DNA from 2 places in the Erwinia tasmaniensis Et1/99 genome. Region 2 is predicted to be linked to the other one. Evidence: predicted binding sites of a transcription regulator. Region 2 holds the regulator's gene; the other holds the start of a gene.
The links. Region 2 encodes Fur, which represses iron uptake genes when iron is present. Its sites were predicted from a motif close to ATAATAATGAGAACNACTATCAA; they were not measured.
Positions count from the first base shown of each region.

Region 1: a site for Fur is predicted at 2,830-2,852, ahead of exbB (tol-pal system-associated acyl-CoA thioesterase). Genes of this name have one in related genera too.

Region 1 is NC_010694.1:518,798-527,006, forward strand. Features, by position in the region: gene ETA_RS03360 (pyridoxal phosphate-dependent decarboxylase family protein) at 1-549, shown strand, start outside; gene ETA_RS03365 (DedA family protein) at 661-1,317, opposite strand; gene metC (cystathionine beta-lyase) at 1,487-2,677, opposite strand; gene exbB (tol-pal system-associated acyl-CoA thioesterase) at 2,920-3,654, shown strand; gene exbD (TonB system transport protein ExbD) at 3,660-4,082, shown strand; gene tcuC (MFS transporter) at 4,136-5,455, opposite strand; gene ETA_RS03390 (SDR family oxidoreductase) at 5,828-6,721, opposite strand; gene ETA_RS03395 (Csu type fimbrial protein) at 6,970-7,950, opposite strand; gene ETA_RS03400 (fimbria/pilus outer membrane usher protein) at 7,947-8,209, opposite strand, start outside.
Region 2 is NC_010694.1:2,623,653-2,631,861, reverse strand. Features, by position in the region: gene nagE (PTS N-acetyl glucosamine transporter subunit IIABC) at 1-699, shown strand, start outside; gene glnS (glutamine--tRNA ligase) at 859-2,526, shown strand; gene ETA_RS12785 (hypothetical protein) at 2,639-3,028, shown strand; gene mtr (tryptophan permease) at 3,145-4,389, shown strand; gene fur (ferric iron uptake transcriptional regulator) at 4,443-4,886, opposite strand; gene fldA (flavodoxin FldA) at 5,278-5,808, opposite strand; gene ybfE (LexA regulated protein) at 5,950-6,231, opposite strand; gene ybfF (esterase) at 6,381-7,145, opposite strand; gene seqA (replication initiation negative regulator SeqA) at 7,413-7,943, shown strand; gene pgm (phosphoglucomutase (alpha-D-glucose-1,6-bisphosphate-dependent)) at 7,968-8,209, shown strand, end outside.

The sequences.
Region 1 (8,209 bases), 1.8 Mb from region 2:
TTCTTCCAGACCATCAGCTGCGGCGCTTTCCTGTTAAAAGAAGCGCGCCACTATGAGCTGATGCGTTATCAGGCCGCTTATCTGAACTCCGAGTTCGACGAAGCGCAGGGCGTACCCAACCTGGTTTCCAAATCGTTACAGACCACCCGCCGTTTTGACGCGTTAAAACTGTGGATGGGGCTGGAAGCGCTGGGTGAAAAACAGTATGCCGAGATCATCGATCACGGCGTCACGCTGGCACAGCAGGTAGCGCAGTATGTCGATGAGCAGGCGTCACTGGAGCTGGTGATGCAGCCGCAGCTGGCCAGCGTGCTGTTCCGCTATCGCCCGCAGCCGCTGGCTGAGGGCAGCGATGCAGCTATTGCGCTGCTCAACCAACAGATTGGCGATGCGCTGCTGGAGTCCGGGCGTGCCAACGTTGGCGTTACGGAGTTTGCGGGTATCACCTGCCTGAAGATGACGTTGCTGAATCCAACGGTGAGCCTGCAGGATATTAAACTGCTGCTGGCACTGGTTGAGCGCACGGCAGAGCAGTTGCAGAGTGCCTGATATTATAGGGGCCGGGCGAAAAGCCCGCCCCTTATACGGTGAGCGCTAAGAGCTGACCGCGACTTTCTGCCACCCTGAATGATGTGCTTCAGCCCCAAAGGCCCGGTGTCTTCACCGGGCCTTTTTGCTGCGAACCACCACCGCAATACTGCCAATCAGTCCGATGGAGAGCATCACCAGCGGCAGCACCATCAGGCAGGCCATCATCTGATCTTCATGGCGCTTGATAAATGGCACCTGGCTGATGGCATAACCCAGGCCGACCAGAATCGCCACCCACAGCAACCCGCTTAGCCAGTTGAACAGCTGAAAGCGGCCGTTTTTCAGGCCGGAAATTCCGGCAAGCGTCGGCAGGATAGTACGGACAAAAGCTAAAAATCGCCCGAGCAGCAGAGCCATCAGCCCGTGACGATTGAAAAGATGCCATGCGCGCTGTTGATACTGTTCGGGAAGATGGAACAACCAGCTTTTCACCAGCCGGGTATTACCCAACCAGCGGCCTTGCAGATAGCCCAGCCAACAGCCCAGACTGGCCGCCACGGTCAGGATCATCATGGTGGGAATAAAGTTCATTACCCCTTTGGCGATCATGGCTCCTGCCAGCAGCAGCAGACTGTCGCCCGGTAAAAAGGCGGCTGGAAGCAGGCCATTCTCTAATAGCAACGTCAAAAACATCACCCCATAAACAATCCAAATAACGTTCGGATTGGCCAGCGCGGCAAAGTCCTGATGCCAGAGCGCCTTGACAATCTCGTACAGTACATCCATTTGTTTTCCTGTCTATCCCGTTGCTTTGATATCCAACCCTGCGGCAAGAGTGGCAGTTGACCGAGCTACATGCCGCAACGTCAATAAGTTTAGCTATTCTAGCGTCATTATGCGCGAGACGCCGGACAAAGACCTGTAGATCGTAAGGTTTCTCTATCTCATTCAGCTTTTATTGGTGTAAACGTTCAAAGCCCTTGCGCAAATCGTCTATAAGATCGTCTACATTTTCCAGCCCGATATGCAAACGCACCAGGGTGCCGCTAAAGTCAACCGCCCCGGCAGGGCGGATGGCTGCCAGTTCTTCCGGCTGGTTGGCAAGGATCAGCGACTCGTAACCCCCCCAGGAGTAGGCCATGCTGAAGTGGGTAAAATTATCCAGATAGTGCGCGAGCTGCGTATCGCTGACTTTTTCCTTTAAAACGAAGGAAAACAGGCCGCTGCTGCCGGTGAAGTCCCGCTGCCAGAACGCATGGCCCTTACACTGCGGCAGGGCAGGATGGTTGACCACCGCCACTTCCGGGCGTTCGGCCAGCCACCGTGCGACCTGAATGGCGCTCTGTTCGTGCTGGCGCAGGCGTACTGCCAGGGTGCGCAGGCCGCGGCTGGCCATGTAAGCGGTATCGGCGTCAACCATTTGCCCCATCAGGTAGGAATTTTCCCGCAGCTGTGGCCAGCAGCGCTGGTTAGCAACGGCGGTGCCGATCATCGCGTCGGAATGGCCAATCAGATATTTTGTTCCGGCCTGAATAGAAATATCGACGCCGAAATCCAGCGCACGGAACAGAACTCCAGCTCCCCAGGTGTTATCGATTATAATGATCGCTTCCGGCGCTTTGCTGCGCACCGCCGCGACGATGGCAGGGACATCCTGCACTTCCATAGTAATTGAGGCCGGAGATTCAAGAAAAACCACGCGGGTGTTCGGCTGCACCTGTTCGGCAATTTCACACCCTGAGCTGTGGTCAAACCAGGTGGTGCTGACATTCATCTTACTGAGGATTTTTGTACAGAAGTCCTGGGTGGGTTCATACACGCTGCCGCTCATTAATACGTTATCCCCGGCAGAAACAAACGCAAGGATGGCATTGGCCACCGCCGCTGCACCGCAGGGATAAAGTGAGCAGCCTGCGCCACCTTCCAGCTCGGTCATCGCTTCCTGTAGCGAAAAGTGGGTCAGAGTTCCCCGACGGCCATAAAACAGCTCGCCGTCTGCGCGTCCTGCCGTAGCGCGTTTTTTTTCAGCCATGCTTTCAAATACCAGTGAGGAAGCTCGCTGGATCACCGGGTTTACCGAACCCTGAGTATACCGTTTGCTGCGTCCGGCACTGACGAGCGCCGTTTCAAGTTTTTTGCTGTTCATGAAAGTCCTGTGTCCTTTGCCGCCCTGTTTCAACGTTAACACGCCAGCCGCCGCGACGATATTAAGCCGTGGGGTAAGTGATAAAAAAATACCGTCCTGATGGCAGCCGCCACTAAGGGAAATAAGTGTAAAAAACGTCCCGTTTAAGGTAAATAGTAATGAGACACACTATCAATTCACGACCGTTTTGTTATCATTCGCACTGAATTTTTTTGGTCGATAATCAGACCCGGAGAGGCAGCGTGACAAATAATTTGATGCAGATGGATCTGTCCGTCTGGGGCATGTACCAGCATGCGGACATCGTGGTAAAAGCGGTGATGATAGGCCTTTTGTTGGCATCGGTTGTCACCTGGGCGATTTTCTTCAGCAAAAGTATTGAATTAAGCCGCGCGCGCAAGCGTCTTAAGCGCGAGCAGGCTCTACTGGCAAACGCGCGTTCGCTGGAAAATGCAGCGCAGGTCTGTGAGGGTTTTCATCATCAGAGTCTCAGCAGTTTGCTGGTTAGCGAAGCGGTCAACGAGCTGGAGCTGTCCGTCGGTTCTGACGACAACAACGGTATTAAAGAGCGTACCGCCTTTCGTCTTGAGCGCCGGGTGGCCGCCATCAGCCGCCATGCGGGCCGTGGTAACGGTTTTCTCGCCACTATCGGCGCGGTGGCACCGTTCATCGGCCTGTTCGGAACCGTGTGGGGCATCATGAACAGCTTTATCGGCATCGCTCAAACCCAGACCACAAATCTGGCGGTTGTGGCTCCCGGTATCGCCGAAGCGCTGCTGGCTACCGCCATTGGTCTGGTTGCGGCTATCCCCGCCGTGGTCATCTATAACGTATTTGCCCGCACCATCGGTAGCTATAAAGCCTCGCTCGGGGATGTGGCGGCGCAGGTTCTGCTATTACAAAGCCGCGATTTGGATCTCGCTTCTAGCGAAAGCCCTCACCGCGTCCAGCCTGCTCAGAAGCTGCGGGTGGGTTAAGCATTATGGCAATGCGATTGAACGAAGATCTCGATAGTAACGGTGAAATGCACGAAATTAACGTGACGCCGTTTATCGATGTGATGCTGGTGCTGCTGATTATCTTTATGGTCGCCGCGCCGCTTGCTACCGTTGACGTCCGTGTCGATCTGCCTGCATCTACCAGTGCCCCGCAGCCGCGCCCTGAAAAGCCGGTTTATCTGTCAATCAAAGCGGATAAGCAGCTGTTTATTGGTAATAATGCGGTAAGCGAAGAAACGCTGATCGACACCCTGACCCAGCAGACTGAAGGCAAAAAAGACACCACTATCTTCTTCCAGGCTGATAAGTCGGTGGATTATGAAACGCTGATGAGCGTCATGGATAAACTGCGCCAGGCCGGATATCTGAAGATTGGTTTGATGGGCATGGAAACCGCCGGAAAATAACCGGGCGGGCGGATGCGGAATTTATCAGGGCGGCTTACACGCCGCCCTTAATTTTATACCTCGATAGCCGGCTCCAGCAGCCGTTTCACCTGATACTGTTTTACCAGCCGTTTAATAATCAACGTACCGATCAGGCCGCAGACGGCGGCGAAAGAGAGCCACACGCCCGGCATCGCCTTATCTCCCGTAACATGGATCAAATAGCTGCATACCGCCGGGGTAAAGCCGCCAAACAGTGCGGTTGCCAGACTATACGCCAGCGAGAAACCGGTCGCGCGCACCTCGGCGGGCATCACCTCTGCCAGGTAGACCACCATCGCCCCGTTGTAACTACCGTACAGGAAAGAGAGCCAGAGTTCGGCCGCCAGCAGGTGGGCTAAGCTTGGCGATCCGACCAACCAGTGCAGTACCGGCCATGCGGTGGCGATCATCAGCACGGTAAACAGCAGCAGCAGCGGGCGGCGGCCAACGCGGTCGGAGAGTGAACCCATGACCGGTAACCAGAATAAATTAGAGACCCCAACGCACAGGGTCACCAGGAAGCTCTGTTTATCGCTGATCATCAGCACGGTTTTGCCGAATGTCGGCGTGTAGGCGGTGATCATATAAAACATCACTGTGGTCGTGACCACCATTAACATGCCGGCCAGTACCAGCGCCCAGTTGCGGGCGACCGAGTGAACAATCTGGCGCATAGAGGGATGGTGTTTGCGCTGGCTGAATGCTTCCGTTTCTTCCAGCATGCGGCGGATCCAGAACAGGAAGGGGACGATCATACAGCCCACGAAGAACGGTATGCGCCAACCCCAGTCGGTCACTTCGCCTTTATCCAGAACGTGGTTCAGCAGCAGGCCAAGCAGCGCGGCGAAGATCACGGCAATCTGCTGGCTGGCGGACTGCCAGCTGACGTAGAACCCTTTTTTCCCCTTCGGTGCAATTTCCGACAGATAAACCGATACGCCGCCCAGTTCGACCCCGGCGGAGAACCCCTGTAACAGGCGACCCAGCAGGATCATAATCGGTGCCGCCATACCGAGCGTGCTGTAACCGGGCGTGAGCGCGATGGACAACGTGCCAAGCGCCATCAACCCGAGGGTCAGCAGCAGGCCTTTGCGCCGTCCATGCCGGTCGATATACGAACCGAGGATAATGGCCCCCAGCGGGCGCATCAGGAAGCCGGCACCAAAGGTCATTAGCGTCAGCATCAGTGAGGCGAAGGGATCATCGCCGGGGAAAAAGGTCTTGGCAATGGCAGTGGCGTAATAGCCAAATACCATAAAATCATACATTTCGAGGAAGTTACCGCTGGTAACGTTGAAGATGCGTCTGGCACCGCTTTGGCGCGAGGCCGGTGGGTTTACGGTTGAGGTCATTAACGTGTCCTTGTGATTTTTTCACCGTTTTAGCCTGTCAGCGCCGTTTTTAATGTGATGTCAGTCTAATTTTCCAACTGTGCTTGATACATTAATGTAACAAAAATATAACAAACAAGTCTGCTGTTATGAAGAAGTTGGAGGTTGCACAACCCGGGAATTCTACGCACGGTGCGTTTATAAATAGCGATCGAACAGATGCCATCGAAAAAAAAGCCAGCGGGGTAGCCCGCTGGCCGGAGAGTTTTAGCAGGGAGCGAACGCCGACCGCTGTCGCGGATCAACATCCGTCTCTTCGCCGATGCCGGAAACAGGAGCAGCACCGGCTGCGGGGCGTACGGGTCAGTTTCCTGTCGCCCAGGGAAACGGGACCTAGCCCAAGTGATTACCGCCCGTTACGCCGTGAACCTCGGCGGTGACATAACTGGATTCTTGAGAAGCCAGGTAAACATAAACGCCCGCCAGTTCCGCCGGTTGCCCTGCGCGCTTAAGGGGCGTTTGCTGACCGAATGTCGGGATGGCGTCCTGCGGCTGCCCACCGCATATCTGCAACGGCGTCCAGATCGGTCCCGGCGCCACGCAGTTGACGCGGATCCCTTTAGCGGCAACCTGTTTGGCGAGCGCGCGGGTGTAGGCGATAATTGCCGCCTTGGTTGAGGCGTAATCCAGCAGGTTGGGGCTGGGCTGGTAGGCCTGGATAGATGATGTCGTAATAATGCTGGCACCCGCGGGCAGGAGCGGAAGGGCCGCCTGGGTTATCCAGTGCAGGGCAAAGACGTTAGTTTCATACGTTTTGCGGAACTGCTCGCTGCTAAGGTCGGCAACATCTTCCACCGCTACCTGTTTCCCGGCGACCAGTGCCAGAATATCCAGCCCGCCGAGCGCCTTGTGGGCATCCGCTACCAGCTTTTTGCTGAAGGCTTCTTGACTAATATCTCCCGGCAGCAGTACGGCCTTACGCCCGGCCTGCTCCACCAGTTTTGCCACTTCTTCCGCATCCTGCTGTTCGTCCGGCAGATAGGAGAGAGCGACATCTGCGCCTTCTCGCGCATAGGCAATGGCGGCTGCCCGGCCGATCCCCGAATCAGCCCCGGTCACCAGCGCTTTTCGATCCTGCAGACGTCCGCTGCCGCGATAGCTTTTTTCACCACAGTCCGGTACCGGGCGCATTTCAGCCTGAACGCCGGGGGCCGGCTGGTGCTGTTTTGGGAAATCAGTGGCTGGGTACTGAGTAAGGGGATTCTGCATTTTATATTGGTCTGTCATTCGTCCTCCAGCTGTCGATTAATTTTTTTTAACCTTCTAAGCTTGGCAGACGGGAGTGATACGTCCAGAAAATGATGATGATTTATTTTATCTAGCTGAAATAATTACGAAAAACTATTGTTTTTAAAAATATCAGAACATTGCAAAATATAAATAAACACCGTAATGCACTAATTAATATGCCACATCAGAATTTAATTCATCAGCGTCAGCCGGGGAGGGGCAACAATGCCCCCCCCGGCAGTCGGTTAAAAGGACAAATCAACCGTCACCGTATCGCTGTAGGACCCCGCCGCTGGCGTGTTCTGGCTGGTGAGGATCAGCGCAGTATAGTTAAAGGTGCGCGTGAGCTGATCGCTGCTGATCGCGTTGGATGCCGAACTGGGCACGCGAGCGGAGCCGTTATCGCCCCAGTCGTCTGGGCCGCTGCCCTGATAGATCTGGTAGGCCAGCTGGTTACCGCCGCTGGTCATATAGCGCTGGTGACCTGTGGCGTGTAACCCGTAGTTTAACCCCACGGTATAAGTACTGCCTTTGGTGCATATGACACTGATTGACTGATTTACCGGCAGGAAGCTGCTTACCAGAGGTGCGCTGCCAAAGTTAATCGTCGGGGCGGTAATCGTCGTGCAGTCGTTGGTGATAGTGATGGTCACGTTAATGGGGACGGTGAACGTGCCGGTTTGTTGTTGGCCCAGTAAGCAGGCCCCGAACAGGCCGATACCGGTACAGATACGGTAAGTAAACAGTACCGACAGCTGGCCGGTATAGGTGCCCGCCGGCACCACCGCGTTAGGTAGCGTTCGAATATACAACGGAATGGGGAAGACAAATCCCCCGAGTAAATTGGCGAGGTTTATCAACTGGCTCTGGCTGTAGGTGGTCGCGGTGCCGCCTATCGTCAGCTCGGTGCTGCAGTTCGAGGTGGAACAGAGTTGGATCGGGATGTCGTTCGAATTAAGCGCCAGCTCGCCACGTCCCCCGGCGTTAGGCGTGGCCCCCACCAGCTGGACGGAAACAAAGTCACTGCTTAGCAGAACCACCAGACCACTGCCGCAGTTAACGGTGATAGTGGTACTGACGGTGCTGGGGGTGGTGTTAAGGACAAATGACGTCACCGTACCCAGGCTGGCGTTCACGCTGGTGGGACTGATGCTACATGCCGCCCGCCCTGCCAGGGAATACCCCATCATCAGCAAAAAGGTACACAGTAATAGCCGTTTTTTCATTGATTTGCTCCCATGGGTGACGATGACAGGACGCAGACCAGAGGGCCGTAGGTCATCAGTGATTTCGGTTTAGTCTCTGCGACCGTCAGTTCTGCGTTGCAGTGGCGTCCGTCAGGGGTATCGGCACGAATAACATTGCGCACGGTCAGGTTTTCCATCCAGACAATCCCATCGTAGCCGACATACTCATCCTGTTGCCCGTCGCGGGTAATGATGGTGGATACCGGCAGCGGGTCGCCGTGCTGGTCGTGCAGGATGA
Region 2 (8,209 bases):
ACCCGTCTGCGCCTGTCTGTAAAAGATGCGGCACGCGTGGATGATGCCGCCTGCAAAAAGTTGGGGGCTTCGGGCGTGGTGAAGCTGAACAAGCAGACGATTCAGGTCATCGTTGGCGCGAAGGCTGAATCGATAGCCGAAGAGATGAAAAAGCAGATCGCCCAGGGGGCGGTGGCGGCGACCGGTGGTGACGTGTCCGCACGGAGCACGCCACAGGCGGTGCCGAATAGCACCAAAGGTATTGTTGGGGTGCTGGTGGCTCCGGTCAGCGGAACGGTTGTGGCTATCGATCGGGTGCCGGATGAAGCTTTTGCCAGCAGGGCCGTCGGCGATGGGTTGGCAATTCAGCCAACCAGCAGCACCGTTGTTGCGCCGGCATCCGGCACCCTGGTGAAGATCTTTAATACCAACCATGCTTTCTGCCTGGAAACGGAGAACGGCGTTGAGGTGGTGGTGCACATGGGCCTGGATACCGTGGCGCTGAAGGGGCAAGGTTTTACTCGTCTGGCGGAAGAGGGCGCAGAGGTTGTGGCCGGGCAGCCGATATTGGAAATGGACCTGGCGTTTCTTAACGAGCATGCGCGCTCGATGATCAGTCCGATCGTGGTCAGCAACATTGATGATTTTACCGGATTAACGCTGCTTGCCGGTGAAACAACGATCGCCGGAGAAACCCGTTTATATGAAATTAATGGATAAGCCGCGCGGGCAAGGTTAATGTTGCAGGGCGGGGATCACAATCCCCGCCCTTTTTTTATGGGATCCCCGCAACAAACGGTTGTTTCACCTCCCCGCTTTGTGGATCATACCCAGCTATTTATTGCTAATTTACGCCATGTATCATTGAGGAAAATTGAGATGAGTGAGGCTGAAGCCCGCCCAACTAACTTTATTCGTCAGATTATCGACGAAGACCTGGAGAACGGTAAGCACAGCATGGTGCACACTCGCTTCCCGCCGGAGCCAAACGGCTACCTGCATATCGGCCATGCGAAGTCGATCTGCCTGAATTTCGGTATTGCGCAGGACTACAAGGGACAGTGTAATCTGCGTTTTGACGATACCAATCCGGTGAAAGAAGATCTGGAGTTTGTTGAGTCTATCAAGCGTGATGTGCAGTGGCTCGGTTTCCAGTGGAGCGGTGAAGTACGATACTCATCTGACTATTTCGAGCAGTTGCACAACTATGCGGTAGAACTGATCGGTAAAGGCCTGGCCTACGTTGACGAACTGTCGCCGGAGCAGATCCGCGAATATCGAGGCAGCCTGACGTCAGCGGGTAAAAATAGCCCTTACCGCGACCGTAGCGTGGCGGAGAATCTTGAACTGTTCGCGAAAATGCGTAACGGTGAGTTTGCCGAAGGCACCGCCTGCCTGCGTGCCAAAATCGATATGGCTTCCAACTTTATCGTGCTGCGCGATCCGGTTATCTACCGTATCAAGTTTGCAGATCACCACCAGACCGGCAACAGGTGGTGCATCTACCCAATGTATGACTTTACCCACTGCATATCCGATGCGCTTGAGGGGATCACGCACTCGCTGTGTACTCTGGAATTCCAGGATAACCGCCGCCTGTATGACTGGGTGCTGGATAACATCACCATCCCGGTGCATCCGCGCCAGTATGAGTTTTCACGCCTGAACCTTGAATACGCCATCATGTCCAAGCGCAAGCTGAACCTGCTGGTGACGGAAAAGGTGGTTGAAGGGTGGGACGATCCGCGCATGCTGACCGTGTCCGGCCTGCGCCGTCGTGGCTACAGCGCGGGGTCTATTCGTGAGTTCTGCCGCCGCATCGGCGTGACAAAACAGGACAACATCGTGGAAATGGCGGCGCTTGAAAGCTGCATCCGTGACGATCTGAACGAAAACGCACCGCGCGCGATGGCGGTACTGGATGCGGTCAAAGTGGTGATTGAAAATCTGCCTGCTCATCATGAGCAAACGATCTGCATGCCGAATCACCCAAACAGGCCGGAGATGGGCACGCGTCAGGTGCCGTTTAGCCGCGAGATTTACATCGATCGTGCCGACTTCCGCGAAGAGGCGAACAAGCATTATAAGCGTCTGGTTCTGGGTAAAGAGGTGCGGTTACGTAACGCTTACGTGATCAAAGCCGAGCGCATAGCGAAGGACGAAGAGGGGAATATCACCTGCCTGTTCTGCTCCTGCGATATTGATACCCTGAGCAAAGATCCGGCCGACGGGCGCAAAGTGAAGGGCGTCATCCACTGGGTGTCAGCAGAGCACGCGTTGCTGGCAGAATTTCGTCTGTACGATCGTCTGTTCAGCGTGCCCAACCCGGCGGCGGCGGAGGATTTCCTCACGACCATCAACCCGGAATCGTTGGTTATCCGCCAGGGCTTTGTTGAACCGGGCATGCAGCAGGCTTTGGCGTCTGCGCCTTATCAGTTTGAGCGTGAAGGTTACTTCTGCGCTGACAGCGTTTATTCCACCTCGAATAAGCTGGTGTTTAACCGCACCGTGGGGCTGCGCGATACCTGGGCTAAAAACGGCGAGTAGGCCGGATTTTATAAATGAAAAGGGCGATGATTCGCCCTTTTTTTTCAGCCGTTTCTGATGATTTCTTTATCGTTATTGTCTTTTTTTCAACACATTGGACTGAGGGTATGACATGTCGGAATTAATTGACCAGGCCAGTAACAGCGTCATCGTGCTGCATCAGATTATCGCGGACGTATTCAATGGTGACGGCAGCAAAATTCCGCAGCTGCTTGGTCATTTTTCGCCAGAGTTCACTATGGTGACGCCGACCGGAAAAATGCTTTCGCTGGATGAGGTTGGCGCGCTTTTTGCGCAACTGACCGGGGGACGAAAGGGCGTTGCTATCACCATTGAGCGCTGCCAGCTTATCGCCCGGTTCGGCCAGCGGGCGGTCATTCAGTATCACGAGCGACAGCAGCAGGGGAACCGCTGCACCGATCGTATTGCACTCGCGGTGATTGATTGCGCCTGCAATCCGCCGCGCTGGCACTATTTACAAGAAACGATGGTTGTAAGTTAATTACTGTACTAGTTCAATAGTGTTATTGCAGGTAAACTATGCGGCGTTAATGCCGTTTAGCCAGTGGAATATCCCGGCGAAGGCGTTTTTATTCTGTTTTTCGCTAAGGATTTGCTATGGACGCGCCTGCTTCTGCTGCTCTACCCTCCACGCTGTGGGGAACCCTGATCATCGGCGGCACCATTATTGGTGCCGGCATGTTTTCTCTACCGGTGGTGATGTCCGGAGCCTGGTTTGCCTGGTCATCCGTGATGTTAATCGTCACCTGGTTCTGCATGTTGCTATCCGGGCTGCTCTATCTTGAAGCCAGCCTGCACTATCCTGCCGGAGCCAGTTTTAATACCGTCACCCGCGATCTGTTGGGACGCGGCTGGAATGCCTTCAACGGGCTTTCGGTGGTATTTGTCCTTAGCATCCTGACCTATGCTTATATCTCTGCCAGCGGTGCGATAATTCAGCACAGCCTGAATCAGCTCAATGTGGGAATATCGGCACGCGTAGCGGGGCTGTTATTCACGCTGCTTGTTGCGCTATTTATCTGGCTGGGAACCGCGGTAGTGAGCCGCATGGCGCTTATTTTTCTTGGCGCGAAGGTGATCACTTTTCTGACCATCTTCGGCGGTTTGCTATGGCATATCCAACCCGCCAATCTGTTGGACAGCGGCGCGGGTGAGAGTCACTATCTGCGCTACCTGTGGATAGTGGTGCCATTTTGCCTTGCCTCTTTTGGCTATCACGGCAATATTGCCGGGCTGATTGGCTACTATGGCAAGGATGCTGGCCGTATTAGCCGCTGCCTGATCTACGGAACGCTGCTGGCACTGGTGATTTACTTTGTCTGGATCATTGGCACGATGGGCAATATTCCGCGTGCTGAATTTAAGGCGATCGCCGCGCAGGGTGGCAATATTGATGTGCTGGTCTCAGCGCTGTCAGGCGTGTTACAGAGCCGCAATCTGAACCTGCTGCTGGATATTTTTTCTAATTTTGCCGTAGCCTGCTCATTTCTTGGCGTCAGCCTCGGCTTCTTTGATTATCTTGCCGATCTGTTCCGAATGGATAATTCAGCGAGCGGGCGGCTGAAAACCACGGTTCTGACGTTTATTCTGCCGCTGACGGCTGCGATGATCTGGCCGAACGGCTTTCTGCTGGCCATCGGCTATGCCGGGCTGGCGGCAACCGTGTGGGCGGTGATCACGCCGGCACTGCTTGCCCTGCGGGCGCGTCAGCGTTTTGTTAGCGCATCATGGCGGGTAAGGGGAGGCGTGTTACCTGTAGTGCTGGTACTGGCGTTCGGGGCCTTAAATGCGGTGGTCTCAATACTGTCCTACGGTGGATGGCTACCGGCTTATACCCAGTAACAGGAAAAAAAACGGTGGCACAGAGGCCACCGTTTTAACATTTGAAAGCATGATTACTTGTCGTGTAGGGTCTCGTCTTCACGACAGTCGCCCAAAGCACAGTGCCCATACAGATAAAGGCTGTGGTTACTCAATTTGATGCCGTGACGCGTGGCGATATCGCGCTGACGCGACTCAATGGATTCGTCGCTAAACTCAATGACCTTGCCGCAGTCCAGGCAAATCAGATGATCGTGGTGCTGTTGCTGCGTCAATTCGAAAACGGATTTCCCGCCTTCAAAATTGTGGCGGGTCACGATCCCCGCGTCGTCGAACTGGTTCAGCACGCGGTAAACCGTGGCCAGACCAATTTCTTCGCCCATGTCGATCAGGCGTTTATACAAGTCTTCCGCACTGACGTGATGGCCTTCGGGTTCCTGAAGCACTTCCAGAATTTTCAGTCGGGGAAGCGTGACTTTCAGGCCGGCCTTCTTTAATGCGGTGTTGTTGTCAGTCATGCGGATTTTGTCCTGTTACTTTGCTCGTCACTTAGTGGCCGTAAGGCCCTGAACATCGGTCGACGCTAAAGCGGAATGAAAGTCAGTATAGAACTGATACGTCGAAATGAAAACCAAAATGGGGGCCAGAACCGCTGACAAAGGTGAGAATAAAATTCTTTACCGTCAGGGGAGTTAGCGCCCGGATAGTGCAAAGTTAACATTTCGAACTGCCACTGCCGATCTTCCTTTAGCCGACGGGGGTCGTCAAAAACGAGACGGGCGCTTAGAGAGCCGATAACCGATAGGGGTATTATACCGTTTCGCAGGTGAAAGGTACAAATTTGAATCTATTGCTTCTATAGCAAAAACCGTTGACCCGGCGGGGAGCGTCCCACGCCGGGTCAACGGTTCAGGCTTCGATGATTTCTTGCAGCTGAAGTTCATCAAAAATTTGCTTAACCCACCGATCGACGCGTTGGTTGGTGAGCTCAGGCTGCCTGTCTTCATCGATAGCAAGACCGAGGAAGTGGTTATCGTCCGCCATACCTTTAGAGGCATCGAAAGTGTAACCTTCGGTTGGCCAGTGACCGACGATGACCGCCCCTTTTGGCTCGATGATATCGCGAATGGTGCCCATGGCGTCACAGAAGTACTCTGAATAGTCTTCCTGATCGCCGCAGCCAAACAGGGCAACCAGCTTGCCGTTAAAATCGACTTCGGCCAGGGTGGGGAAAAAGTCATCCCAGTCGCACTGGGCTTCGCCGTAATACCAGGTCGGGATGCCCAGCAGCAAAATATCAAAGGCTTCAAGATCTTCTTTGCTGCTCTTGGCAATATCATGAACTTCTGCAACGTCCTTACCCAGCTGCTTCTGGATCATCTTTGCAATATTTTCTGTATTACCTGTGTCGCTGCCAAAGAAAATGCCGACAAGTGCCATGAGTTTAATAACCTCTTGAATCTTAATGATATGGTGACTGCTGAATGACAATCAGATAAGCATAATGATAGCAGACTGACGTGAGCGGATAAATCTGTAAATACCGCAACATTTGTTGCTGAGTGCTAAGTACGCCAGCGTTCAGCTCTGATGGTGTTGCAACTGCTGAAGCAGCATCTCTTCAATCAGTTCGCTGCGGCTCATGTTGCGCTCTTCGGCCAGCTGGTTCAGCACTTCGACCGCATCGCTGTTCATTTTGAGTTCGACACGCTTTAGCCCGCGTACCTTATCGCGTTTAAGCTGATTGCGTTTATTGATACGCAGCTGTTGATCACGCGTTAGCGGATTTGTTTTAGGTCGTCCCGGCCGACGTTCATCTGCAAACAGATCGAGCGTTGTGCGGTCCGTGTTCTCTTTTGCCATAGGGATCGTAATACTGAAAGGCTGTATTTCTGGTGAATAAGTCCGTCATGCCGCCTGAAAAATCAGCAGCGGCTAAATTTTAGCGCGCCATCATACCCCAGCGAAAGTGGTGACGACAATCATTTCACCGCAGCGGGAAATAATTGTTTTTACAGCGCAAAAAAACGACGGATTGCGCGCAAAACGGCATCAGGCTTTTCCGCATGAACCCAATGTCCTGCACCCGCAATCACATGTGCGCGTGCCTGGGGGAACTGCGCCAGCAGCTCGTCACGGTATTCATCGGCCAGATAAGGTGAGAGCTCGCCACGAATAAACAACACCGGATGGGGCCATGCAGGCTGGGGCTGCCAGCCGATAATGCGGTCGTAGCATTCCCACAGCACCGGAACATTGAAACGCCATTCTCCTTCATGAAATGATTTGAGGAGAAACTGGATAACGCCTTCTTCTGCGAGGGTTTCACGCATCAGCATCGCGGCATCACCGCGCCGGGTTATACCGGCGGCCGTCACGGCCCGCAGGGCGGTAAATATCGGGTCATGGCGGCGAGTGCGGTAAGCAACGGGCGCAATATCAATCACCACCATCCCCCCCACGCGTTCGGGAGCCAGCGCTGCCAGCGTCATGGCGATTTTCCCGCCCATGGAATGACCGATGACCTCAAAGCGCCCGACCTGCAGGCCGTCAAGCGTATCGAGAATATCCTTGGCCATCAGCGGATAGTCCATCTCGCTTGCGCGCCCGGAAACGCCATGATTTCGCACATCAACTTGGATAAGACGGCGATCGTCCTTTAACCCCCGTGCCAGCACGCCGAGATTATCCAGGCTGCCAAACAGGCCGTGGATCAGCACCAGCGGGATATCGTTGGTCACAGATTGTTCAGATTGCACGCGGAAATTCAAATTCATAGCGAAGTTCTTACAGTTGAGAGGGGGGGTTAGGGTATCATGAATTCCACAGTTTCTTCTGCTGGCAGAGGGGGTGTTCATGGAGTTTGTTAAGGCATAATCTGACTTTTGCCGTGAAACGGGCCTGGCGCTACACTCTGGCAGTATTTAACTTTATAGTCCTGATGTTGGAACAGGTTGGGCTGGAGCTATCAATATACGACAATGATGCTCATGTTCGGCTCTGGCCACCGGGGTTCTGATAAGCAACAACCGTATTGGATAAAGATGAAAACGATAGAAGTCGACGAAGAGCTATACCGTTATATTGCCAGCCACACTCTGCATATTGGTGAAAGCGCATCGGATATCTTGCGCCGGATGCTGAAGTTCACCGCGGGCCAAAGCGCGCCCCTGACGGCCGGGGCCTCTGCCACCGAACCGTCCGCTAAGGCAGAGGTACGACCACAGAATCCTGTGCGCGCAGTGCGTGAGCTGTTGCTGTCTGATGAGTATGCAGAGCAGAAAAGAGCCGTGAATCGCTTCATGCTGATTTTATCGACATTGTACAGTCTGGATGCCAAAGCGTTTGGTGCCGCGACAGAGTCACTGCATGGACGTACCCGCGTTTACTTTGCGGGTAATCAGCAAACGTTGCTGGAGAGTGGTACCCATACCAAGCCGCAGCATGTTCCCGGCACGCCATACTGGGTGATCACCAATACCAATACCGACCGTAAACGCAGCATGGTGGAACACATCATGCTGTCAATGCAGTTCCCGACGGAACTGGCAGAGAAAGTTTGCGGTACCCTCTAACTTTAGCGTCAGGGAGAAGCGCCAATGGCCAATCACCCCCGTGCCGGGCAAGCCGCCCGGCAGAGCGATTTGATTAATGTTGCACAATTAACCTCGCAGTATTATGTCCTGCAGCCTGAACGGGGTAATGCAGAGCATGCGGTGAAATTTGGCACCTCCGGCCATCGCGGTAGCGCGGGCCGTCATAGCTTTAATGAGATGCACATTCTGGCGATTGCGCAGGCTATTGCTGAAGAACGTAAAAAGAATGGTGTGACCGGGCCTTG